One region of the Rothia sp. HMSC036D11 genome, then DNA from elsewhere that is predicted to be linked to it. Evidence: riboswitches for the same ligand, from Rfam matches in the RefSeq annotation. Region 1 holds a riboswitch; each other region holds the start of a gene.
The links. A riboswitch is a leader RNA that binds a small molecule or an ion and turns the genes downstream of it on or off. The one in region 1 is predicted to bind S-adenosylmethionine.
Positions count from the first base shown of each region.

Region 1 (13,355 bases):
ATACCGTAGTCAGGGCGCGTGTCATCATACGAAGCCGCATAAGCCGGAACTACAGCGGAAGAAACAATAATTGGGGTTGTCCATGCGGCGCCTGCCAGAACACGACGGCGCGTCAGACCTCCCCGCGTAGATGCGTGGGTCACAATGACTCCTATGAGTGGTTGGGTGAATAAGTGGCGCTCGGATTACACGCCAGTAATAATTTTACGGGATATACCCCAAAAATCCTAAACAATGTAAGATACACATGAAATCTTTACGATAAAACGCTTACTCGCCCCGATCTGAGCATCCTCAAATTACGCGGAAGATATGACGTGAGATAAGCCCTGAACCTTCACCAGAGATTGAGATTAATCTCATAACGGCTGATGATGCACGAGAACAAGGTCTTATTCTCTAGCCTTGTATGCTGCCAGCGTGCGGGAGCGGGTTATGTTGCTGGAAACCTTTACTTATTCCTGTGATGTGGTCCGCTCCCAAAACTTGTTTTATGTCACAGATTTATAAAATTTTACGGTGCTAGGATGCAGGTGAAATCTTAATCTATCGGTTATTCATATACAACCGTTCATATACCACTCTCTTGCTCAAACGGCACCACAATGCCACTAATGCGCATCGTTGCATGTGGGAATCTGCCACACCATAGGTTCCCTACCATGAATACCGCTCACTCATAGAAAGATTTCCTCTCGCTCAACACAACGACACAAGGAATATCTCTCATGAAACTACGTACTATAGCGCGCCTGATGCTGGCATTCGTCAGCCTGGTGTTTCTCGTCCCTCTGAATTCCCTGCCCGCCTCGGCAGACACGTTGCCATTCGCCCCTGGTAACCCGGGTGTCGCCCAGAAGGTGGCTTCACCTGATACTAATGGTGACGGGCTTTCCGACAGCGTGGAAACCAACGGATACGATGCTGATGGTGATGGTAGACCTGAAGTCGATTACAAGAAAATGGGCGCAAATCCCTACCACAAAGACGTATTCGTTGAGATGGACTACATGCCCGGCGAGCTTGCCAGTGAGGAAGAACTGGACCGCATCGTGCAGTCTTTCGCTGACTTGAATGTTACTAACCCTGACGGCAGGGCAGGCGTTAATCTTCACCTAGATGCAGGTTCTGCCCGGAGTGCCAAGTATAACTTGGGAGGCGGCAACGAGGTTCCGCACCAAATGCTCACCAACAATATGAAGTCTTCTGGGGAATTGGCAAATATCAGGGCTCGTAATTTTGATTCTGCCCGCTACAACAGCGGTTTCGACTACATGATCTGGGGCGATTACTATGTGGATAATAAAACCGGAAATCGAAACTCATCAGGAGTAGGGCTTCTAGGCTCTCCCGGTTTCATGGTGACCGTTGGGAAAACCTATTGGGAAGGAGCCAACAGCGATATTCGCGTGGGCACTTTTATCCACGAGCTGGGGCACAACCTCAACCTGAAGCACGGCGGTACTGACGAATTCAACGGCAAGCCTCAGTACTACAGCGTGATGAATTACAACTATCAGCTCACCGGCATTCCCAAGGCGGACGGAGCCCGATACTTCGGATACCTGCAGCAGGATATGCCGCCCCTCAAGGAGTGGGCACTGAACGAACGCGACGGCCTTGGCCCCCAAGCGAGCGAATACCTGTATACGTACAAAGATAAAAATGGGAAAGACGTTACTCAACCCGCAAATCAACCCATCGATTTCAATCGGAACGGCGTTATTGATAATTCTCCGGTCTCGGTAGATCTCAATGGCGATGGGATACTAAATGAGCTAACTGCTCTCAGTGATCTGAAGAAGCTCAACTTTGATATGACGCCTACTCAGGCTGGAGCTGGCGGTCCTGTGGCTCAGCCTGAAGCGGAAGAAAACCCGGTCACTGCGGATGACGCCCGCAACCTGGGCCTTATTCCCTAAATCATTCGGCGTTCTTCCCAAAACGGGGGCGAAGAGGTGTAGCTGCTGAGGGATGTTATTCCGAGCGTGCGAGGACATACATAACATTCCGAAGCTGGCGAGGCAATGAGTCAGATGAAACACGCTCTCGCTGCACCTCTTCGCTCCCGGGCTTTACCCCGCACAACCGTTCATATACCACTTTCTTGCTCAAACGGCATCGTGATGCCGCCCAAGATGTATTCGCATTCGAGAACCCGCAACACCCGCAGGCTCTCGCCGATGAATACCACTCACTTCACTCTCTATGTAAGATTTCCTCTCGCTCAACACAACGACATAAGGAATATCTCTCATGAAATTACGTACTATAGTGCGCCTGATGCTGGCGTTTGTCAGCCTGGTGCTTGTTGCTCCTCTGAATTCTCTGCCCGTTTCTGCGGTGGAGGCGAAGCCCGCTCAGCCTGCGCACGCGCAGAACCAGAATATAGATCCCGTTCAGAGCCCCAACTCGGGTGATCGCGACGGCGATCATATTCCCGACGAGCTGGAAAGAGACGGGTACGATATCAACAACGATGGCATACCAGAGATCGATTTCCCTAAGATGGGCGCGGATCCCAACCATAAAGACATTTTTGTCGAGATGGATTATATGCCCGGTGAGCTTGCCAGTGAGGAAGAACTGGATCGAATCGTGCAATCTTTCGCGGATATAAATATCAGCAATCCCGACGGCAGAACGGGTATTAATCTGCACTTGGATGCCGGTGCCGCCCGGGGACCTAAGTACAACTTGGGAGGAGGCGAACAGGTCAAGTGGCAAGTGCTCAGCGACGATATAGGTAACAACCCTGGGAACTGGGCCAGGTTTAAAGCTTCTCATTTTAATCAGCGTCGTGATGGACTCTTTCATTATATGGTTTGGGGCGACTACTACGTGCAACAACAAAATGGGGAGAGCGGTTCATCAGGATTGGGACAATTGGGAGGTCGTGATTTCATGGTGACTGTGGGGAAGACACACTGGAATAACAATAAAGGTAATATGAGCGATATTCGCGTGGGTACTTTTATTCACGAGCTGGGACACAACCTCGGCCTGCAGCACGGCGGTGATGCCGATGAGAAAGGCGAAAAAGGTAAACCACAGTACTTCAGCGTGATGAATTATAACTATCAGCTCACTGGCATTCCCAAGGCTGATGGAACCAAATATTTCGGATACCTGCAGCAGGATATGCCGACCCTTAACGAATGGGTCTTGGACGAACGCAAAGGCTTTGGTCCCCAAGCTCGTGGGTACCTGTATCGGCCCAATCCAGAGGCTGTACCGAGGCCAGCGGATGGACCGGTTGATCTCAACGGTAATGGCGAAATCGACCATGGAATCTACGCTCTTGATCTTAACCGTGACGGAATGAAAGGCTGGCTGACGGCACCAAGCGACCTGAAAAAATTGAGCTTTGGAGCTGTGTTTGGACGAGGTGCTGACGAGACTATCCCTGAGCCCAAGGTGGAAATAAACCCCATCACTGCGGATGACGCCCGCGAAATGGACCTCATTTCCTAAAGAGTCCTTCCGGGAGCGATAGTTTGCAGCCGCTGATTAACGCTGTTCTGAACGTGCGAGGCGCCAGATAGTATTCCGAAGCTGACGGGTAACGAGTCGGTCGAAACACGCTCCCGCTGCAAACTATTGCTCCCGAATTTTGCCGTCGCATTCGAAAGAACACTGCTGTCCGCCGGGCGACGTACGCGGCCCTTAATATTACGGGCGACAGTCACAAACATTAATATTCGTCATAATATCGCACCAACCACGACACCCCTTATACACTCAAAATCAAGGATTATGAGTCCCGGTGTAAAGCTCTGGCTAGCCGGGCGGCAACCCTCTCCCGTAGCGGGGTGCTCCAGATGATGATCTGGCTTCAAGGGACACGAAGCAAGTACGGCGCGAATGCGCCACCTGCACAACTTGGACTACCAAGAAGGTCACCACCTATAAAGGAGGCGGCGCGCGGGGTGCAGGAACACCTGAACATTCGCGAAAGGAACGTAGATGGCTGAGCAGAAGAAGCGCATCGCAGTTAACGCATTCGACATGACCTGTGTGGGTCACCAGAGCTTCGACCTCTGGCGCCACCCCCGCTCCCGCGCTACCGAGTACAACACCATCAAATACTGGACCGACCTGGCACAGATCCTTGAGAAGGGCTTCTTTGACGGCGTATTCTTAGCCGATGTTGTGGGCATCTACGATATTTACAAGAACTCCGCCGCGCCCGCTATTGAAGGTGGCGCTCAGGTGCCCGTGAACGATCCGTTCATGCAGATCTCCGCAATGGCCGCCGTGACCGAGCACCTAGGCTTTGGCGTGACCTCAGCCGTCACCTACGAGCAGCCTTACACGCTCGCACGCAAGTACGCTTCTCTCGACCACCTCACTAACGGGCGCGTGGGCTTCAATGTGGTGACCTCATACCTGCCTTCCGCCGCCGAATGTCAGGGCCTCGAAACCCAGATTGAGCACGACACCCGATACGAACTCGCCGAAGAGTTCCTGGATGTCTGCTACAAGCTCTGGGAAGGCTCCTGGGAAGACGGCGCGGTCGTCAAAGACCGCGAGAAGGGTATCTACGCCGACCCCGCCAAGGTGCACCCGATTCAGCACAAGGGTAAGTACTTCAGCGTGCCTGGTGCGGGTCTGACCGAGCCCAGCCCTCAGCGTACCCCCGTGATTTTCCAGGCGGGCGCATCCAGCCGCGGGCAGAAGTTCTCGGGCAAGCATGCCGAGGTTGTGTTTATCGGTGCGTTGCGCCCTGATTTGACCCGCATTATTACCGACCGCATTCGTGACCGCGCCGAAGAGAACGGCCGCGGCCGCGACGAAATCAAGGTTTTCGCGATGCTCTCCATTATTGTGGACGAGACCGAAGAGAAGGCGAAGGCAAAGTACGAAGAGTACCGCAAGTACGTGAACCTGGAATCTTCGCAGGCCATTATTGGCGGTTGGTCCGGCGTGGATCTTTCCCAGTTCGACGAGGACGAGGTACTCAACTATGTGAAGACCGAGTCGATTCAGTCCTTCCTCACCCCCTTCACCCTGCAGGCCAAGGATAAGCAGTGGACGCGTAAGGATATTGCCGAGCACTGCACTATTGGCGGTATGGGCGAGGTTATTGTGGGCGACCCGCAGCAGGTGGCCGACGAGCTTGAACGCTGGATTGATGAAGGTGGCCTGGACGGTATTAACCTGGCATACCACGTTTCGCCCGGCTCCTTCGAGGACTTCATCGAGTTCGTGGTTCCCGAGCTGCAAAAGCGCGGGCGCTACCGCACCTCCTATGAGGGTGAGACCCTGCGCGAAAGCCTGTTCGGCAAGGGACAGACTAAGGTTGCAGACTCACACCCGGCCGCGAAGTACCGTGGCGCCTACGTGGGTAAGCCCTCCACGGCAGACACCCCGGCACGTGCTATCGCGAACTAACCAACTCTGCTTCAGAGTTTCCTCCGCAATATATTGAAAACAGTGCAGAACCCGCCTCTCTCCGGTTTGACCGCCGGGATGGGCGGGTTCTCGCATGCCCGAACCTGGTAGCCCTTTAGAATGGGGTGCATGAGCGAAACAACCCTGTATGATCCTCAAACCCGCTGCCCCTGCACAAGTGGCGAGGTATACGGTGCCTGCTGCGGGCGGTACTTGGGCGAGTTTGCCGCATCCGGAACCTTGGGCGCGCCCACACCGCTGGCTCTGATGCGCTCGCGGTTTACCGCCTTCGCCCTGCACGATGCGCCCTACCTGCTGGCAAGCTGGCACCCGCACACGCGCCCCGTCGAGTTAACGCTGGATGAAACGCTGCGCTGGTACCGGCTGGATATTCTGGGCTCTTCGGGTGGTCCCTTCGATGCGGCGGGTACGGTCGAGTTTGTGGCGTATTACCGTTCAGTTCCCGGTACGCCCGCCGAAGAACGTGTGAAAGGTGCCATGCACGAAAAATCTCGCTTCGAGAAAGTGCACGGCACCTGGTACTACCTGGACGGCGAGGTCAGCTAAGTTCCCCCCGATCGGGTAGCATGGCAGAAATATTCCTTGATGAAAGTCTCAAAAACTAGTCCTGTGTTTGCTATGTTTATGCCATGAGCGACGTTATCTCGCAGGAATCTTTCGACGAGCTCGCCCTCTATCTCAACGGGGGAGAGCACCTGCTTACCCCGGATGCGCACCGCATCGCCGCCGAACGCGCCCGCATCCTCTGCGCCCACGGGCTCGATGCGCTCCGGCAGTACACGCACCGCACTGGGATGACTGTGCACTACTACGTGGCACCCTACGATACGAGCGACCTGCTGCGAACGGGTGCGGATGCGCTCGCGCTCACCGGGGCTCGGCACGAACTTTCGGGGATAAAAACCCCTCTAATAGACGCCTACATTCTGCCCAGCGACCTCATAAAATTTGCCCCGAATTGGGGTTTGGAACCTGCTCCACCCGAGCGGGCGAACGTGATTTTGCGCGAGGTTTTTACCCTTCCGCGGGTGCTGCGCCTGCACGTGGCGGCAGACCTGCTGCACGCCAGCGACATCGGCGTGGCGGGCGAGCACGCACAGGAAGCAGCCGAGCGCATTATGAAAGAATTATGCCGCCCAGGCGACCGATAGAATTCTTGGTTTAACCTGAGCCAGCCCGCGCCGTCTCTGAAAAGAGGGTGCGGGCTGGCTCGCATTCAAACGCGTTGTCTGCGTGTATAGGTGCGCTGAATTGGGTCTACCTGAAAGTAAACCTATGCGAAGAATACCAGGAAAAACGGGTGAAATTGTATACCTGCAGCCGTGAAATTTCTGACGTTTTCGAGCGCATATCTACACCCCCCATAGGTGTATAAAAAGGCTCTTTCTGAATAAAGCGTAGTTTTCCGCCGCTTCTCTTCAAAAAGAGCCTTTTTACACCTGATATATACCCGGGATTTCAGCCAACGCTAGTGCGTGAGACCGTTGATAATACCCATGCCGAAGTAGATGACGAACACCGCCGAAACTACGTACATGAGCCAGTGCACCTCGCGCCCGCGACCCTGAACTAGGCGGATGAAGGCGTAGGAGACGAACCCAGCACCAATACCGTTAGCGATCGAGTACGACAGCGGCATGAAAATAATGGTCATGAACGCGGGGATACCCAGACCCCAGTCTTGCCAGTCGATATGCACAGCCTGGCGCACCATCAGGAACCCAACAACTACCAGAGCGGGGGCGACCGCCTCAAAGGGAACGATCGTCACCAGCGGCGAGGCGATAATCGCCACTAGGAACAGCACGCCGGTTACGATATTCGCCAGACCCGTGCGGGCCCCCTCACCAATACCGGTTGCCGACTCTACAAAAATCTGGTTCGCAGAGCCGGATGCGCCGCCGCCGACCACGGAACCGACCGCATCCACGAGCAGCACCTCGTTAATATTCTCAACCTTACCATCCTTATCGATGGTGCCCGCTTCGGTTGCTAAGCCCACTGAAACGCCCATAGCGTCAAAGAAGACCGAGAGCAGAATAGCGAACACCAGCAGTGATGCGCCCAGCACGCCGATAGCGCCGAACGCGCCGAATCGTGCAGACCCGATAAGCGAGAAATCGGGGGCTGAGAAGGAAAAATTATTGAGCGCGGGAACGTTGAGCGACCAGCCGGTCGGATTTCCCTTACCGCTGCCGATATGGAAAACGGCCTCTAGGATGATAGACAGCGCGGTAGATGCCACCACGCCAATGAGGATAGCGCCGCGCACATTGCGAATAAACAGCGCGATGGTGAGGAAAAGACCGAAAATAAATACGAGAGTAGGCCAGCCAAGTAGGTGACCACCCACACCGAACGAGACGGGAACGGTGGTTCCTGCGGCATCCGGCATGCGGCGGATAATCCCGGAATCAACCAGTCCGATAAAGGCGATAAAGAAGCCGATTCCCGCCACAATTGCGGTTTTGAGGCTCTCGGGGACCGCCTCGAAAACGGCGGTGCGGAAGCCGGTGAGCACCAGCACGGTCATAATAAGACCGGCGATAATCACCAAGCCCATAATATCTGCCCACGTCAGCCCGGGGGTGGTTGCGATCGTGGATGCCAGCAGCGCGTTGACACCCAGTCCTGCCGCCATCGCGAAAGGCTGTTTAGCAATGACGCCCATGAGGATAGTCATCACGCCGGCGACGAGTGCGGTGACCGCGGCGACCTGCGGCACGCCAAGGGTATTTCCCGCCGAGTCTGCGCCGGTGCCGATCACCAGGGGGTTGAGGACGACGATGTAACTCATAGCGAAGAACGCGGCGAGACCGCCACGAATCTCGGCTGAAATAGATGAGCCTCGTTCAGTGATTTTGAAGTAACGGTCCAGTGCGCCGCCCGATGATTTGGGCTTGTGTGCCTGGGGAGCCGCGGTGTTCTCAGAAGACATTCGTGAAAATCCGTAGATACTCTCGTAGGATGCGCGCGCGGGTTTGCGCCGCAATAAGAAAAGCGTCCAACCCTTATGGCGGGTGTGACGCTTTTGTTACCACATTATTCTATGACGTTTAACCCTCAATGCGCTACTGACAGGAAATTCCCAGGTCTTTAGCGGGGTGCGGGGGATGTATCTCCGCCTTAAGGGGTAAAAATAGGTGATAAAAAGAGCCTTGATCGTGACTGAAGTTTTCACGATTAAGACTCTTTTTATGATGGGGGGAGAGAGAAAGATGCTCTAGCGCATCCACCCCTCAATCAGGCCCATTCCGAAATGCACCGCAAACACCGCCGAAACCACGTACATGAGCCAGTGCACCTCGCGTCCGCGACCGGTCGCCACACGGATAACCGTGTACGAAATAAACCCGGCACCAATACCGTGCGCAATCGAATACGACAGCGGCATGATGACGATCGTCAAGAAGGCCGAAATTCCCAGGGCAAGATCGTTCCAATCAACATTAACCGCCTGGCGCACCATCAGGAACCCGACGAACACCATTGCGGGGGCGACCGCCTCAAAGGGGACAATCGTCACCAGGGGAGAGAGGAAAATAGCGCCCAGGAAGAGCACACCTGTCACCACATTTGCCAGACCTGTGCGGGCACCCGCGCCAATACCGGTTGCCGACTCCACGAATACCTGGTTGGTTGAGGTTGAGGTGCCGCCACCGGCGACCGCGCCCAGCGCATCTACCAGAAGCAGACGGTCGATGTCTTCGATCTTGCCGTCTTCATCGATAGAACCGGCTTCGACTGCCATACCCATGATGGAGCCCATCACATCGAAAAACGCCGAAATGAGGATGGTAAACACCAGCAGAATTGAGGCCATTGCACCCAAAGAACTGAAGGCACCGAAAAGATCTGCGGAGAACAGAAGCGAAAAATCGGGCAGACCAAAACCGCTGCCGTCCCAGGTGGGTACATTGAGCGACCAGCCAAGCGGGTTAGCCTGCACGCTGCCGGAGGGGGCGACCGCCTCCAGAATAAGCGAAAGTGCTGTGGATGCGAGCATGCCGTAGAGAATAGCGCCGCGCACCTGACGAACATACAGAATAATGGTCAGGAACAACCCCACAATAAACACGAGAGTGGGCCAGCCGAGCAGATGCCCGTGAACACCGAACACGACAGGGGTTGAGCCGGTCTCTGCACGGCGAATAATTCCGGCGTTCACCAGCCCGACAAAGGCGATAAAGAGCCCGATACCTACCACGATCGCGGTTTTGAGGCTTTCGGGCACGGCGTCGAAAACGGCGGTGCGGAAACCGGTCAGTACGAGGGCGGTCATGAGCACGCCCGCCCACACGACCAACCCCATAATCTGCGGCCAGGTGAGGTTAGGAGTCGTGGCTATCGTAGTCGCCAATAGTGCGTTTACACCCAATCCCGCCGCCATCGCGAAGGGATGTTTGGCGTAACCGCCCAGAAGAATGGTCATCACGCCTGCAACAAGCGCGGTCATGGCGGCAACCTGCGGTACGCCAAGGGAGCGTCCGGATGAATCGGGCGTGAGGCCGAGAATAAGCGGGTTGAGCACCACAATATAACTCATGGCGAAGAAGGTCGCTAAACCGCCGCGAATTTCGGTGCTGATAGTTGAGCCACGCTCGGTAATGTTGAAGTAACGGTCCAGTGCGCCGCCCGAACTGCTGGGTTTAGGCGTCTGGGGAGCCGCGGTGTTCTCAGAAGACATTCGTGAAAATCCGTAGATACTCTCGTAGGGCGCGCATCCGCCGGTTGGGGATGCGCATAAGAAAAGCGCCAGCCGTGGGGCGTGACGCTCTTGTTACTACAACATTCTAGGGGGAGTAACCCGTAAAAGGCTACTTCTTTGCGTCTGCGCATGATGGTCGCTTTTAGGCGGTAAGTTTTCCGTGAGGGCACCACCCGCGCTGTAGGCGAAACCCCATCGGCACACGCTCACAACACTGCTAAGATAAGGGTTACCTAAGGATGATATGTGCCGCCTGGGAATTGGCGCTGGGCGCGCATCCTGAAGCATGAAGAAGGTTGTTATGTTATGAGTGAGTATCCAGCCGCAGAATCTCTGCCCGTTCGTCAGCGTTCCACGGTCAGTACCGACCGCCCGGCACGTTATATTAAACAGCTTGGCTCACATATGGGTCGCAAAATTAGTACCGAGGAAATTCCTGGTGGATTGCGCTTAATCTTTAATCGCGACGGTATCTTTCGTGGGTATGGCGATCTGGTGGCCGATGATGCGAACCATGCGCTCATCATGGAGGTTCGTGCCGAAGACGACGAGAAAGCACAGAGCCTTGCAGGCGTGCTGGAGCGTCACCTTGTGCGTTTTGGCGAGCGCGAAGAACTAGTCGTGGAATTCCACGCGGTCTAACCTCTGTATTCATTCTGCGAGCAGGTAGGATTTCGCCGAAAAGGTAGGATTTTCCTACCTGTTCGTGCCAAAAGCCACCTGCTCGCGGGGTAATAAGAGCGGGCAATGCGGGAAGACGGAATGAGAAAAACCCACCGAGACTGCATTGGTGGGTTTTATTGTGCTCTCGTAACGCGGGTGATGGATTTTGTGCTCGCACACATATTCCGAAGTCGTGACAGGAATATTAATGATGAGACCTCAAAACCTGGGGTAAAAACATGAAAAATGTGTCTTTTGAGTGGTTCAGCTCATGTTTCCTGCGTTTGCTCAGGCATGACCGCTAAAATAAGCAAGGATGTTAAGGCTAAGCTCGCCCTATGGGTGAACTTTGAAAGGAAAAATACGTGTCTGAAGCTGCACGCCCGTTGCGCGTTGCCGTTATCGGTGCGGGTCCTGCGGGTATCTACGCCGCCGATCTGCTCACCAAATCTGAGGAAGTACGCTCTGGAGCCGTTGAGGTTTCTATCGACATTTTTGATCGTTACCCCGCGCCTTTCGGGCTGATTCGCTACGGTGTGGCGCCCGATCACCCGCGTATTAAGGGCATTATTACCGCCCTGCACAAGGTACTTGACCGCGGTGATATTCGATTCTTCGGCAATGTCGAATACGGTAAAGATTTGAACCTTGCCGATCTGCGCGAGCATTATGACGCCATTATCTTTGCGACCGGTGCTATTTACGATGCGCCCCTGCCTATTAAGGGCATCGACCTGGACGGTTCCTATGGTGCCGCCGATTTCGTCTCGTGGTATGACGGTCACCCCGATTACCCGCGCACCTGGCCGCTGAACGCGAAGGAAATCGCGGTGCTTGGTAACGGCAACGTGGCGCTGGATATTGCGCGTGTGCTCTCTAAGCACGCCGATGATCTGCTCGTCACCGAAATTCCCGAGAATGTGTACGAAGGGCTGAAATCTTCGCCCGTGACCGATGTGCACGTCTTTGGCCGCCGCGGCCCCGCGCAGATCAAGTTCACCCCCTTGGAGCTGCGCGAGCTTTCACACTCCCGCGATGTCGATATTGTGCTCTACGAAGAGGACTTCGAGTTCGACGAGGCTTCGGATGAAGCTATTCAGACGAATAACCAGGTTAAGACCATGATGAAGACCCTCACTACCTGGCTTACCAACCAGGAGGAGAGCGAGCAGACCGCATCGCGCCGTCTGCATCTGCACTTCCTGCAGTCCCCGCATGAGATTCTGGGTGAGGACGGCAAGGTTGTGGGCATCCGCATGGAACGCAATAGGCTTGACGGTAAGGGCGGTATTGAGGGCACCGGCGAGTTCGTGGACTACCCTGTGGAGGCCGTGTACCGCGCGATCGGTTACTTCGGATCTGAGCTGCCCGAGGTTGGCTATGACGCTGATAAGGGCGTGATTACTAACGTTGAGGGCCGTGTGGTCGATGAAAACGGCGAGCACGTGCCCGGCCTGTATGCTACCGGGTGGATTAAGCGCGGACCGGTGGGTCTGATTGGCTCCACGAAGGGCGATGCGCTTGAAACCATCACCCACCTGTTGGAGGATCGCGAGAACCTGTACACCGCTCCCGAACCGGATGCTGACACCTTCAGTGATTACCTGGACTCTAAGGGTATTCGCTACACCACTTGGGAAGGCTGGCACCGTCTGGACGATCACGAAAAGGCGCTCGGTGCGGCATCACAGGATGCGAAGGGTGAGCCGCGTGAGCGTGTGAAGGTTGTTGACCGTGATGAGATGATTCGTATCTCGCGCGGCGAGTAATAGCTGTACGCAGTGATTTTTGCGGTACATAAACCGCGATGAAGAATCCCCGCTGGGTCTTCGGCACAGCCCGAAACCGGCGGGGATTTCTTGTATCAAAATCATGATGTGCGCGTGCGCGCGGCATATTCTACGCCTTTTTGCTGAACCTGTGTAGGGGATGCGCGGCGCTTACCCGGTCATTTCGTGCTGTTTGCGGGGGTTATTCAGAAAAATTTTGAGAAATTTCTGGTGACTATAAAATACGTTCTGACTAGTAACTATGTAGGTGAGCGGGATATCTTAGGAGGGGGAGTGTGGCGGGTATGAAGAAGTTTTTGAAGAATCCGGCTTGCACGGCTTAAAAATCTGTCATAGACTAGTTGAGGTTCGAACGACGGGATGGAAAGAACCCGTTCGCATCGACTGGGCCCCCATCGTCTAGCGGCCTAGGACGCCGCCCTTTCACGGCGGTAGCACGGGTTCAAATCCCGTTGGGGGTACTTGCAGATCCTCAGATTTGCAAAGCCATGTTGAAGAAGCAGATTATACCCCTGCCGAATCCAACAAGGCCCCGTAGCGCAGTTGGTTAGCGCGCCGCCCTGTCACGGCGGAGGTCGCGGGTTCAAGTCCCGTCGGGGTCGCTCTGGCCGCGTGATTCAGGTGAAGAAATTCATCACGAAGACGCGGTCGTTGCGTATCTGCTTCGATGCGCAAGGCTCTGTAGCTCAGTTGGTAGAGCGTGCGACTGAAAATCGTAAGGTCACCGGATCGACGCCGGTCGGAGCCACAATCCGCCCTCCAGGCTTCTACAGTGGGGG
Region 1 is NZ_KV815277.1:113,067-126,421, reverse strand. It holds gene HMPREF2958_RS01535 (hypothetical protein) at 1-143, opposite strand, end outside; gene HMPREF2958_RS01530 (zinc metalloprotease) at 729-1,922, shown strand; gene HMPREF2958_RS01525 (zinc-dependent metalloprotease family protein) at 2,257-3,474, shown strand; gene HMPREF2958_RS10845 (hypothetical protein) at 3,471-3,695, opposite strand; SAM riboswitch class IV at 3,753-3,862, shown strand; gene HMPREF2958_RS01520 (LLM class flavin-dependent oxidoreductase) at 3,967-5,394, shown strand; gene HMPREF2958_RS01515 (YchJ family protein) at 5,524-5,961, shown strand; gene HMPREF2958_RS01510 (hypothetical protein) at 6,045-6,566, shown strand; gene HMPREF2958_RS01505 (NCS2 family permease) at 6,884-8,353, opposite strand; gene HMPREF2958_RS01500 (NCS2 family permease) at 8,639-10,102, opposite strand; gene HMPREF2958_RS01495 (DUF2218 domain-containing protein) at 10,430-10,765, shown strand; gene HMPREF2958_RS01490 (FAD-dependent oxidoreductase) at 11,152-12,555, shown strand; tRNA gene HMPREF2958_RS01485 (tRNA-Glu) at 12,965-13,037, shown strand; tRNA gene HMPREF2958_RS01480 (tRNA-Asp) at 13,105-13,178, shown strand; tRNA gene HMPREF2958_RS01475 (tRNA-Phe) at 13,252-13,324, shown strand.

Region 2 (6,025 bases), on a different contig from region 1:
TTTGAGCTCGTCATCCTTGAAATAAGGAGAGTCCGATTCGACCGCGTATCCGGAGAGCCCCACCAGTGCAGCAAATTTTCCTGGGCGATGCCGCACCATAGAAGTTGCCACCGCCATGCCTTGCGAGAACCCCACCAGCGCGACCGAAGCGTAGTGTGATTCTTGCTGCTCGACCCACTCCAGCACGTAGTCGCTGGCCTGTTCTATGGTCCGCACATCCGCGTTGAGCTGCTGATCCAGCGGGTACCACTGGTAACCTATGGCCTCGGCGGGAATGTGGGCCCCAGTTGCGTCCGCCGAAAACTGGGTGCCTACCGGCTGCGGGGCGCGCATTCCCGCATAGGTGATACCCTCCTGCGGCAGATGTTCAGCCAGCGACAGCAGGTCTTTCTCGTGCGAACCGTACCCATGCAGCAGAAGCACCAGGTGGGTTCCGGCGCGTTCATCCTCGGGTCGGGAATATTCGACAATGTACGTATTTTCACTCATATCTTCATCTTACCGAGGAGCCTGCCATAAACAACCGAAATAGATTTCCGCTCAAGGCTTGACCCTCACCCAACGTCAGGATCTACAGTAAAAACATGGACGCGAACACTACACCAGATGGCGGGCAGCACGAGTACACCGTAGGGGAGGCTGCATCCCTGCACGGGCTAACCGTGCGCACGCTTCACCACTGGGAACAGCGGGGTCTGATCAGCCCCGCGCACGATGAGCTCAACGGATACCGCTACTACAGTGATGCCGATCTTGAGCGCATCACCGTCATTATGGGGTATCGCGCCATTGGCATGAGCCTTGAAGCCATTCGCAGCGTACTGCAGGACGAAGCAAACAGCACCGAGCATCTACTCGCCCAGCGAGATATGCTCCAGCGCAAAATGGCCGCCTATGAGCGCATGCTAACAACACTAGATCAACTTTTGGAGGATGCAATGGCACCTAAGAACGAACAGCTCACCGCTGCAGAAAAAGCAGAAATTATGGGCGACGGGTTCAACCCCGCACATGAGCAAGAAGCGCAGGAGCGTTACGGGCACACCGACGATTGGGCTGAATACCAACGCCGTACTGCGGCCATGAGCCGCACCGACTGGGTGAAGGGTAAGCAGGAGCTTGACACGGTTGAGCAAGCCCTCGTCGAGGCTTTCACTCGTGGCGTGCAGCCGGGCAGTGAGGAAGCGAATGCGCTTGCCGAGCGGCACCGCACCTCACTTTTCTTCTTCGAAGTAACCCCCGCCAAGCACGTAATTCTGGCACGCGGTTATGTTGAGGATGCCCGCTTTAACGAGCACTACGAGAAGCTCGCTGCGGGACTGGCTGTCTGGCTACGGGACATCATCTACGAGAATGCCCGCGCTCACGGCCTTGACCCCGAGAATGTGACCTGGTGCTAACCTCGTCCATTCACAATTATCGGTACCGTACACAAAGCCTTGTGGGGACTTATTTCACGCCGAAATATAGTCTTCACAAGGCTTTTATGTGCGGTTTCTGTGTTCAGATGTATCAAAAACGAAAGCTAGTTCTGTTTTTGTGTTTCAAGAGGCGAACCGAAAAGAGCGGATATATCATGAAGAGATTTTTCTTCATCGACAGCGCGCTCTCGCTCGGGAACCGGGACTCCGAGAGCCTTAGCGAGAATCGCCTCCAATTGGCGGGATTCGACTAAGAAACCGTCATGTCCGTGGTCGGATTCGATAATATCGACCTTTACGGGAACCGGCAGCGCCTCCGCCAGACGATACGATTCGTGCGGAAAAAACAGGCGATCGGTGCTTACGGCGGCGATAGTCCACTTACAATCGCTGAGCGCAAGCGCATGCGAGAGGCTGCCGCGCCCGCGTGCAACATCGTGTGAAATCAGGGCCTCGTTCACGGCAAGGTAACTATTGGCATCGAAACGCTCAACGAGCTTATCGCCATGGTGGTCCAGGTAGCTTTCGACCGCATATCGTCCGCGGTTCTCACCGATGGACCCGCCGTCGGTGGATTCGCCGCGGTTTGCCTGCCGCCCAAAGCGATGCTCCAGCTCGGCTGGGCTGCGGTAGGTGGTGTGGGCTATGCGCCGCGCCAACGCGAGCCCGGCCGTGGGTGCCGCTCCCCCATAATAATCGCCGGAAGCAAAATTGGCATCAGCACGGATGGCGAGGTTCTGGGTGTGTGCCCAGGAAATCTGTTCGGCAGTGGCGGCGGGACCGGCGGCGATGACTGCGCATCCGCGTACCAGCTCGGGGAAGGTTGCCGCCCATTCGATAGCGCGTGCTCCGCCGAGCGATCCGCCGATGACATGGTGAAAACTCTTAATCCCCAACCGGGCGATAAGTTCGGCTTCGGCTCGTACCGAGTCGCGAATAGTGACGTAAGGGAAGCGTGATCCCCAGGGTTTTCCGGCGCCCGGGTACCCCTCGGGTACGATGCTTGCCGGGCCGGTTGAGCCGTAGCATCCACCCAAGATATTGGGGGCGATCACAAAATATTTGGTGGTATCGACCACCGCGCCCGGCCCCACGATGCCTTCCCACCAACCATCACTTTCGACCGCACGGATACTGGGTGCAGGCATATCCGATGTGGGAATCCCGCGCGAGACATGGGTGTCACCGGTGAGGGCGTGCAGAATAAGAATCGCGTTGTCCCCAGCTTCATTAAGAGTTCCCCACGTCTCGTAGCTAATGTTCACCTGTGGAAGCACGGTACCGTTTTCGAGGGTGAAATCACCGATCGCCATCTGCCGCAGGTACCCCTGAGCGCTGGGATACTGCAGCTGCGACAGATAGGTGGCGTGTACGGTATTTTCCGTCATGTTTTCTCCTCGGTAACCAGTAGTTGGTAATGGCAGGCGAGAAACCGATACCGCGACCGGGCACTTACTGTGCAGCCCGGTCGCGGCGGTGCAGGTTAGGCGTTCAGAGTTGCAAAACCCAATTCTAGGTCTGCGATAATATCGTCAATATTCTCGACCCCTACGGCGAGGCGCACAAAGTTTTTGCTCACCCCAATTGCCTCTAGCTCTTCCTCGGAAAGCTGCGAGTGAGTGGTGGATGCGGGATGAATCACGAGCGAGCGTACATCGCCGATATTCGCAACATTGGAGTGCAGCTGCAGAGCATCCACAAAGGTGCGAGTCTGTTCCAGGTCTGCGTCTTTGAGAGTGAATCCCACAACGGCGCCCGGCCCTTTCGGCAGGTACTTCTGGGCTCGCTCATACCAGGGCGATGAAGGCAGACCGGCCCAGATCACCTGATCGACCAGCGGATGCTCCTCCAACCAGTTTGCGACCTTGGTCGCGTTCTCGATATGGCGTTCGATGCGCAGGGAGAGGGTCTCCAGACCGATACCAATGTTGAAGGCGTTGGTTGGAGAGATCGCCGCCCCGGTGTCGCGCAGAAGCGAAACTCGCGCCTTGAGAATATAGGAAAGGTTCGCACCAAAAGCAGAGTCTTTGCCCAAGTCACGGGCATAAACTAAACCATGATAGCCAGGTGCTGGCTCGTTGAACTTGGGGAATTTTTCGGGATTGGCTCCATAGTCGAAATTCCCGGAGTCCACGATAACGCCGCCGATTGAGGTGCCGTGCCCACCCAGATATTTTGTGGCGGAATGGATTACCACATCCGCACCAAATTCGATGGGGCGCACAAGGTAAGGAGTGGGAACAGTGTTATCGACAATTAGGGGAACGCCATTGTCGTGGGCGATCTGGGCGATAGGCTCGATGTCGAGCACATCGTTCCGGGGGTTAGGTACGGTTTCTCCGTAGAAGAGTTTCGTATTGGGGCGAACCGCATCGCGCCATTGCTGCAGGTCGTCCGGGTTCTCAACAAACGTAGTTTCAACGCCGAGGTCGGCAAGCGTATATTTCAGTAGATTGTAGGTTCCTCCGTAGATCGAGGGGGAAGCCACGATATGGTCGCCCGCGCCCGCAATGTTGAGAATCGCATAGGTAATAGCCGCTTGACCTGAGGCCAGCAAAAGCGCCCCTACTCCACCTTCAAGGGATGCGATGCGGTTTTCGATAACCTCTTGGGTGGGGTTGTTCAGACGGGTATAGATAGGCCCAAGCTCAGCTAGAGCGAAACGGTTAGCGGCCTGTTCTGCGTTCTCGAAAACGAACGAGGTGGTCTGGTAGATAGGTAACGCCCGAGCTCCCGTTGCAGCATCCGGTGCCTGCCCCGCGTGAATTTGGCGGGTTTCAAATTTCCAACCGGCGGGGTTGGCGGGAGTCGGGACTGTAGTGTTGCTCATGCGAAGCTCCTTGTGATAGTTCAGGGGGCCGCATGCCGATTTCGGTACAGAGTTCTTAGGCTTTCTTCTCTGCAAACGAAAAAACGATGTACCAGAATCGGGCACATCGGTCCCGCGCTTGCGTTGTACTTTGTGTTCAACGCCTGGTCCTCACCCAGGGCACCCCACCGCGGAGGAGGGTTGCCGGCCAGCTAGCTGGGGCTTATCACTGGCTCTCATGACCTGCATCTAGAGTTTCATAGGAAGCGCACACGGTCAAGCGGGATGCGTGTTTTCGGCGCATTGTTGCAAAGATGACGTTTTATGAATTGCCTTTGCTCTGACCTTATTTTAGGGGTTTGTGTACTCTAAGCCCGATTAGCCGAGTCAGGCACTTGTAGTATCCGCAGCAGATTCATCCCATTGACCTTGGCCCGGTGGTAGTCCAACAGAGTCTAAAAGACCGGGGAAAAGATTCTCAATCACGCTGTCTCGGCGCGTAATTTTACGGTGCGTTCCCAGCACTTCGGTGTGCATGAGCCCTGATTCTCGGAGCACTTTGAAATGATAAGACATCGTAGATTTGGCGATTCCATAGTCAAAATCACCGCAGAACTGTGGCCCGTGGTCTGCAATGCGTGCGAGAACATCTCGTCGAATGGGGTCTGACAATGCACCAAGGACACGATCCAACGTCACGTCATCAGAGGTGGGGTGATGCAGCCGTTCCTTACCCATAACCACGCCTTTCCGGGTTTTTCGCATAACGTATTGAGCCTGCAGGACTCTGTGACAGAATATTACCTCTTGGGCTTGCCCTTTAGCATAATATAGATTTATTTTAATTTCGACGAACATAGAAATAATATCAAAGGTACACCATGAATTCTCACAATACATCTCATCAGCTACCTCAAAATTCTGAGGCAACCATGCGGCTTGTCTCATTCAGCACTCTCTTTGTCATCGGCACAGACACTCTGCTCACCGCCCCTCTGCTGCCACTGCTCAGCAAGGAGTTCAATACCAGCACAGAACAATCGGGGTGGTTCGTCTCTGCATACGCTTTAGGGTATGCCGTTTTCGCACTCATTGCAGGCCCATTATCAGACCGCATTGATCGCAGGCGCATTATTCTTACCGGTTCCATCGGCTTTACGGTTTTTACAGGCTTATGCGGTTTAGCATGGGGGTTTTGGTCTCTTTTTACCGCCCGGTTTCTTGCGGGAGTGTTCGCTTCTCTGATCTCACCGCAGATTTGGGCATCTATCCCCATGACAGTGCCGAAACAAGCCATTATTAAAACTATGGGGTACGCAACTGCTGGGCTTGCCATAGCCCAAATCGCCGGTATTCCTGTGGGTTCCTTCCTCTCTACTTATGGTTGGCAGATACCATTTTTTGCAATCGCCGCAGCGTCTCTTCTTCTCTTGGGTATACTCTATTCACGTTTTCCCAGCATTCCCCCTGTGGCTGCGGCGCAAGATGGAAATTTTCTGACTCCCTACCTGCACGTTTTAAAAGCCCCTTCACTTTTGCTATCCCTCCTGGCGTACCTGATTTTCCAGACAGGAGTATTCGCATCTCTATCTTTCATAGGTTCATGGTTTGCGCGAGACTTTGGGGCATCGCAGACAACCATCGGTTTCGCCATGCTTGTAATCGGATGTGGCAACGCTCTAGGCTCCCTCACAGGGTCACGATTCGTCGCGCACATAGGTATGCAAAAGACTATGCTCGTGGGGCTTATTGCACTCAGTATTGTGTATCTCTCAGTGTCATTGACAGCTAATTT
Region 2 is NZ_KV815302.1:107,825-113,849, forward strand. It holds gene HMPREF2958_RS06925 (alpha/beta hydrolase) at 1-489, opposite strand, end outside; gene HMPREF2958_RS06930 (MerR family transcriptional regulator) at 585-1,400, shown strand; gene HMPREF2958_RS06935 (homoserine O-acetyltransferase MetX) at 1,526-2,809, opposite strand; gene HMPREF2958_RS06940 (bifunctional o-acetylhomoserine/o-acetylserine sulfhydrylase) at 2,905-4,251, opposite strand; SAM riboswitch class IV at 4,361-4,474, opposite strand; gene HMPREF2958_RS06945 (ArsR/SmtB family transcription factor) at 4,618-4,968, opposite strand; gene HMPREF2958_RS06950 (MFS transporter) at 5,112-6,025, shown strand, end outside.
Region 2: it holds a riboswitch for S-adenosylmethionine, as region 1 does, so the genes downstream of both, HMPREF2958_RS06940 (bifunctional o-acetylhomoserine/o-acetylserine sulfhydrylase) here and HMPREF2958_RS01520 (LLM class flavin-dependent oxidoreductase) in region 1, are expected to answer to the same signal.

Region 3 (6,025 bases), 130 kb from region 1:
GGAGCATAGACGCTACCCCGATCAGCAGGTGGAAAAACGCGGTCAGCGAATACCCAGCGATCACCATCGTGCGGCGGTTCACACGTTCCATCATGCGCAGCGAAAAGATTGAGCCGACCACGGCGATAGCGCCCGGCGCGATATTCGCGATGAGAGCCGAACCTTCGTCAAACCCGGCCTCTTTAAGCACCTTAATGCCGTAGTACATGATCGAGTTAATACCAGTGAGCTGCTGCCCGGCACCTACCAAAATACCGACCAGCAGAATCCGCACAAACCATTTTTCACGCAGGATTTTACCCGTGCTGCCCCTAGTCTCCGCGCCGATTTGGGTGCGCGTTTCCTCAAGCGAACGCGCGATGTCCGCGATTTCGGCATCAGCACGTTCGGCGGGGCGGATGCGCCGCATAATGGCGCGCGCATCCTCAGTGCGATCCTGCGCGATAAGCCAGCGTGGGGATTCGGGCATGCGCAGCATACCGATGAAAAGCGCGAGCGCAGGCAAGGCGCAGACGGCGAACATCCACCGCCATACACTGTCGTGTTCACCCCAGAGGTTGCCGATGATGGCGTTCACGATGAACGCTGCGAACTGCCCACCGACGACCATGAGTTCGTTACGCCCGGAGAGTGAGCCGCGAATTTCGTAGGGTGCAAGTTCGGCGAGGAATACAGGCACGACTGCGGATGCGCCTCCCACAGCGAGCCCGAGCATCGTGCGGCCCATCAACAGTACAGCAATGCTGGGGGTGAAGACGCATGCGAGCGCGCCCGCGATGAAGAGGATTGAGAGTCCGATGATGGTTCTGCGCCGTCCGATGACATCTGAGATACGCCCGGTGATCATGGCTCCGAGGGCGGCAGCGAAGGCGAGGGAGCCTGTGACCCAGCCTTGAATGGTGTTGTCCATGCCGAGTTCGCGGCTCATGGGGTCGAGGGCACCGTTGATAACGCCGGTGTCGTACCCGAAGAGGAGCCCGCCGAAGGTTGCCACCAGCGCGATAACGCCTAGGCGGCGGGTGTGCGCGCCCTGCCCGAGCGGGGGTAGTGCACTGGCGCGGTTCGGCGGCTCGGTGGTGATGCTCATGCGGGTATTTTTGTCTTTCATGAGGGGTCTTGTACGGCACAGGTTGAGAGACCGCACAGTCTTTAAACGCTTGCTGGCTTGGGTATATTCCCGATTAGTTATATTTCCAGCTGGCTATATTTGCAGTGGCGAAGGAGATTGTTAGAAAAGCGCGATGCTTTCGGGCGCTGGAAAAATCTCGTTGAGCCGCACCAGTTCGTCATCGTTGAAACGCACGCTTGCGGCCTGCGCGTTTGCGTGTACTTGTTCGGGGGTGGTTGCCCCGGCAATCACGCTAGCGACGGGGTTCTGCTGTTTGAGCCAAGAGATGGAGGCTTGAACCTCAGAGATTCCCAGATCGGCACAAAATTCGCGGTAGGCATCGAGTTGTTCCCAGTCGGCTTGCGCAAGTACCTGCGCTTTGGAATGCGACAGACGTGACCCTGCAGGGATACTGTCGCGGCGGTATTTTCCGGTCAAAAGCCCATTGGCAAGCGGGAAATACGGGAGAACCCCGAGCCCGAAGTGGCGGGCGGCGGGAAGAATTTCGAGTTCGGCACGGCGGTCAAGCAGGTTGTAGTGGTTTTCGGCGGCGATAAACCGCTCAGTGCCGAGTTCGCGGGCGAGATGCTCGGCGTGGGCAAGCTGCCACCCCGCAAAGTTGGAGTGCCCCAGGTAACGAACCTTTCCGCTGGTCACGAGCGTATCTAGAGCAGATAGGGTTTCTTCCAGCGGGGTGTTCGGGTCGGGGCTGTGGTAGAAATACAGGTCAATGTACTCGGTTCCCAGGCGGCGCAGTGAACCTTCGACGGCACGCATGATGTATCGGCGTGAGCCGCGCGCATCCCAGTCGTTGCCGTTGAGGGTACCGGTGGGAAGCCCGAATTTGGTGACGATGATCAGGTCATCACGGTTGAGGTTGAGTTCGCGCATCGCGGTACCGAACATGGTTTCTGACAGCCCGGGTTCGGCGCCGTACAGGTCGGCAATATCGAAGAAGCCGATGCCAGCGGCGACTGCGGCGGCGATAACAGCGTTGGTGCCTTCCTGGGTTTGAGTGGGGGTGCCGGGGCGTCCCAGGTTGTTGCAGCCGATTCCGACGGAGGGCACGACCAGCCCGGAGTTCCCCAGGCGTGCATATGCGGGAGATTCGATGCGTTCCATACATTTACTCTACCGTGTTTGACAGTGTATGGTCGCAACATGACGTTCGCGGCGCTCTGCAATTCCCTCGCGAGCAGATAGTATTTCGATGAGCAGATAACATTCCGCTATCTGCTCGTCGAAATATTATCTGCTCGCGGCTAAACTTGCGGCCAAATCAGGTGGAGGTTTCAACGCGCTGACCCGCATCGCCGCGAACCCGTATGACGTAATGTTTCGCCGCATCCCACAATATTAAGCGGTTATGACCGCTCGACGACATGTGCCGACATATTCTTGCTGGCACCGCGCATCCTGCCTAGAATAGGAACGTTATCTATCCAGAGCGACCGAGAGATCTGGCTCTTAGACGTCGCAGCAACCTCGCCAGCCTCCACCCATGGGGTGGACGGACAAGGTGCTCCCGCCAGAACCGATAGAAGTGAATTCCCTTCGCGTCTTGCTAAGATTCGGCGTACCTTCGGGCACGCTTCTATCGGGTGAACACGGAGGAATGAAAATGACGACAGTTCACCCGGCTCTTTCTTACGAGCTGTATCCGCCACGGTCGCACGCAAGCTGCGATTCCCTGCTCAAAACCATCACCGAGCTTGAGCAAACCAACCCGGATTACGTTTCCGTCACCTATTCGGGCGATGCGCAGCGCCGCCAAAAGACGCTGGCTCTGCTCGATCATTTGGTACATGAAACCTCGCTGAACCCACTGGCGCATCTAATCTGCGTGGGGCATTCCGTGGCTGATTTGGAACGCTCGGTTCGTCTGATTCTGGGGCTTGGAGTACGCGGGTTTTTAGCGCTGCGCGGCGATATTCCGCCCGAAAACGCGCGCCCGCTTGAGCTACCTTTTGCCCGCTACCTGGTGGAACTGATTCGCAGGGTGGAACGTGAGGATTTCGCGCATCTTGCTGCGGGGAAGGTGTCGATTGGGGTTGCGGCGTACCCGCATAAGCACCCCGAGTCTTCCTCGCTTCTTCAAGACATTGAGATTCTGCTTTCAAAGCAGCGTGCCGGGGCGGATTTCGCCATCACCCAGGTTTTCTTTGAGACCGAGCGCTATTCGGGGCTGGTAGATGCTGCGCGCCTTGCCGGGGTGGAAATGCCCATTATTCCCGGTATTATGCCCGTTACTTCGCTGACTCGGCTGACGAAGCTGTGCGAGCTTGCCGGGCTCGAAGTGCCGCGCGAGCTGGCGCATCGCCTGGAAACCGCGAGCGATCCGCGCGAGCTGCACCGCATCGGCGTGGAACATGCGCTCGACCAATGTCGCAAGGTGCTTGATGCTGGCGCCCCCGGCCTGCATTTCTTCACATTTAACGAGCATGAGGCTGTGCTGGACGTCCTCGAAGAACTCGACGTTCCGCGCTACTCGAACCGTTTCAAACTCCCCCTAAGCGATCTTCAATACCTCTAAACTCCCCTTTTATTTGACACCCTCCCACAGTAAGGAACTAGGATGACCCGCACCCCATTCCCCGCAGCAACCATCGTCGGTTACCCCCGCGTGGGCCGTTTCCGCGAGCTGAAGAAGGCACAGGAAGCGTTCTGGAAAGGCAAAATCACGCAGGATGAGCTGCGCCAGGCGGCCGCAGATGTGCAGCGCACCTACTATGACCGTGTGATCGAACGCGGTCTTAGCGCCACCGATTCGTCTATCCCGGCGACTTTCTCGTACTACGATCAGGTGCTCGACGCCGTGCGCCTTTTCACCCTCGTGCCCAAGCGTCTTGCCGACGCCAAGGATGCGCGCGGCCTGCTCGATCTACCCGGGTACTTTGCTCTAGCGCGCGGCACAGAGACGCTGCCTCCGCTGGAGATGACGAAATGGTTCGATACGAACTACCACTACCTGGTGCCCGAGATCGGTCCGGATACCGAGATCACGCTGAATCTTGAGGCTATCGACGAGCAGCTTGAAGTCGCCAAGGAGCACGGGGTGACGGTGCGCCCGCAGCTGGTCGGCCCGCTCACTCTGCTTCTCGGGGCGAAAGCCGAGCAGGGTTCGCCCGAAGGATTCACACCGCTGGATCGCCTAGACGATTTCGTGAAAGCCTACCGGCAGGTACTCGCCGAGCTGGCGGAGCGCGGCGTGCAGTGGGTGCAGCTCGACGAACCCGGCCTGACCGTGGACCGCGACATTCCCAACGCCAAAATCGCCGAATTGGTGCGTAAAACTTACACCGCGTTGGCAGCCGAAACGAACCGTCCCGCAATCCTGGTGACAAGCCCCTACGGCAATCTGCGCGAGAACCTGCCCGCGCTGTTAGACACCGGTATTGAGGCTCTGCATCTCGACCTGGTTTCCACGCTCTACGATGCCGAGGCACTGACTGCCTTCAAAGACTCCGGCGTAACCCTGGTGGCGGGTGCCATTAACGGACGCAATATATGGCGTGCCGATCTGCGAGCGCTTCTGCACGCACTCCAGAACATTAATGGCGGCGAGGTGGCGGTCGCGTCCTCAACCTCGCTGCAGCATGTGCCGCACGATCTCGACCTTGAAGACCCCGCCGATGTGCCCGTAGACGGTCTGGCTTTTGCCGACCAGAAAGTCGCCGAGATCGTGACTCTTGCCCGCGGTCTTGCCGACGGTGAGTCTGCGGTTGAGGCAGAGTTGAAGACCGCCGACGAAGCGCTAGCACGTTTCACAGCGGATCCGCGTAAGCATAATGCGGCAATCCGTGAGCGTGCCGCATCCGTGAAACCGCAGGATTTTGAGCGCCCCGAACTGAAGACCCGCCGGGATGCCCAAGCCGATCTGAATCTGCCGAAACTGCCGACCACAACCATTGGTTCGTTCCCGCAGACCGGCGATATTCGCCGCCACCGTGCAGAGGCGCGTGCCGGTAAAATCACGCAGCAGCAGCTTGACGAGTTCCTGCGTGAAGAGATCGCCTCCGTTATTAAACTCCAGGAAGATTTGGGCCTGGATGTGCTCGTGCACGGTGAGGCCGAACGTAACGACATGGTGCAGTACTTCGCCGAGAATTTCGATGGTTTCGCCACGACGAAGCACGGCTGGGTGCAGTCCTATGGTTCACGCTGCACCCGCCCATCGGTGCTGTTCGGCGATGTGAAACGCTCAGGTGAAGGGCTGCGCGGCGAGGCCGTGACCGTGCCCTGGATTTCCTACGCCCAGTCGCTCACCGATCGTCCCGTTAAGGGCATGCTGACCGGCCCGGTGACTATTCTGGCTTGGTCGTTCGTGCGTGATGACCAGCCGCGCGAGGAAACCGCGAATCAGGTGGCATTGGCGCTCGCCGACGAAATCGCCGATTTGGAAGAGGCGGGCATCCGCATCATTCAGGTGGATGAACCGGCACTGCGTGAGCTTCTGCCACTGCGCCGTGATGAGCAGCCCGCGTACCTGGCGTGGTCGGTGAATGCGTTCCGCCTGGCGACGAGCGCGGTCGAGGACAAAACTCAGGTTCACACCCACCTGTGCTACTCGGAATTCAACGAGATTATTGATTCGATTAATGCCCTGAATGCGGATGTGACCAGTATTGAGGCGGCGCGCTCGCATATGGAGCTGCTGGCGGATATTCCCGAAAGCTATGTTTCGGGGCTGGGACCGGGCGTGTGGGATATTCACTCGCCGCGTGTGCCTTCGCAGGCCGAGGTTGAGGAGCTGATCCGTGCCGCGATTGGGTACGGAACCATCTCTGACCTGTGGGTTAACCCGGATTGCGGTTTGAAGACCCGCGACTACGAGGAGACGAAGAGGACACTGGAGAACGTGGTGTCCGCCGCGAAGAAGGTTCGGGCAAGCCTGTAGTCTCTGACGCTCCGCCCCTA
Region 3 is NZ_KV815277.1:244,624-250,648, forward strand. It holds gene HMPREF2958_RS01970 (sugar porter family MFS transporter) at 1-1,108, opposite strand, end outside; gene HMPREF2958_RS01975 (aldo/keto reductase) at 1,229-2,230, opposite strand; SAM riboswitch class I at 2,544-2,652, shown strand; gene HMPREF2958_RS01980 (methylenetetrahydrofolate reductase) at 2,730-3,641, shown strand; gene metE (5-methyltetrahydropteroyltriglutamate--homocysteine S-methyltransferase) at 3,684-6,005, shown strand.
Region 3: it holds a riboswitch for S-adenosylmethionine, as region 1 does, so the genes downstream of both, HMPREF2958_RS01980 (methylenetetrahydrofolate reductase) here and HMPREF2958_RS01520 (LLM class flavin-dependent oxidoreductase) in region 1, are expected to answer to the same signal.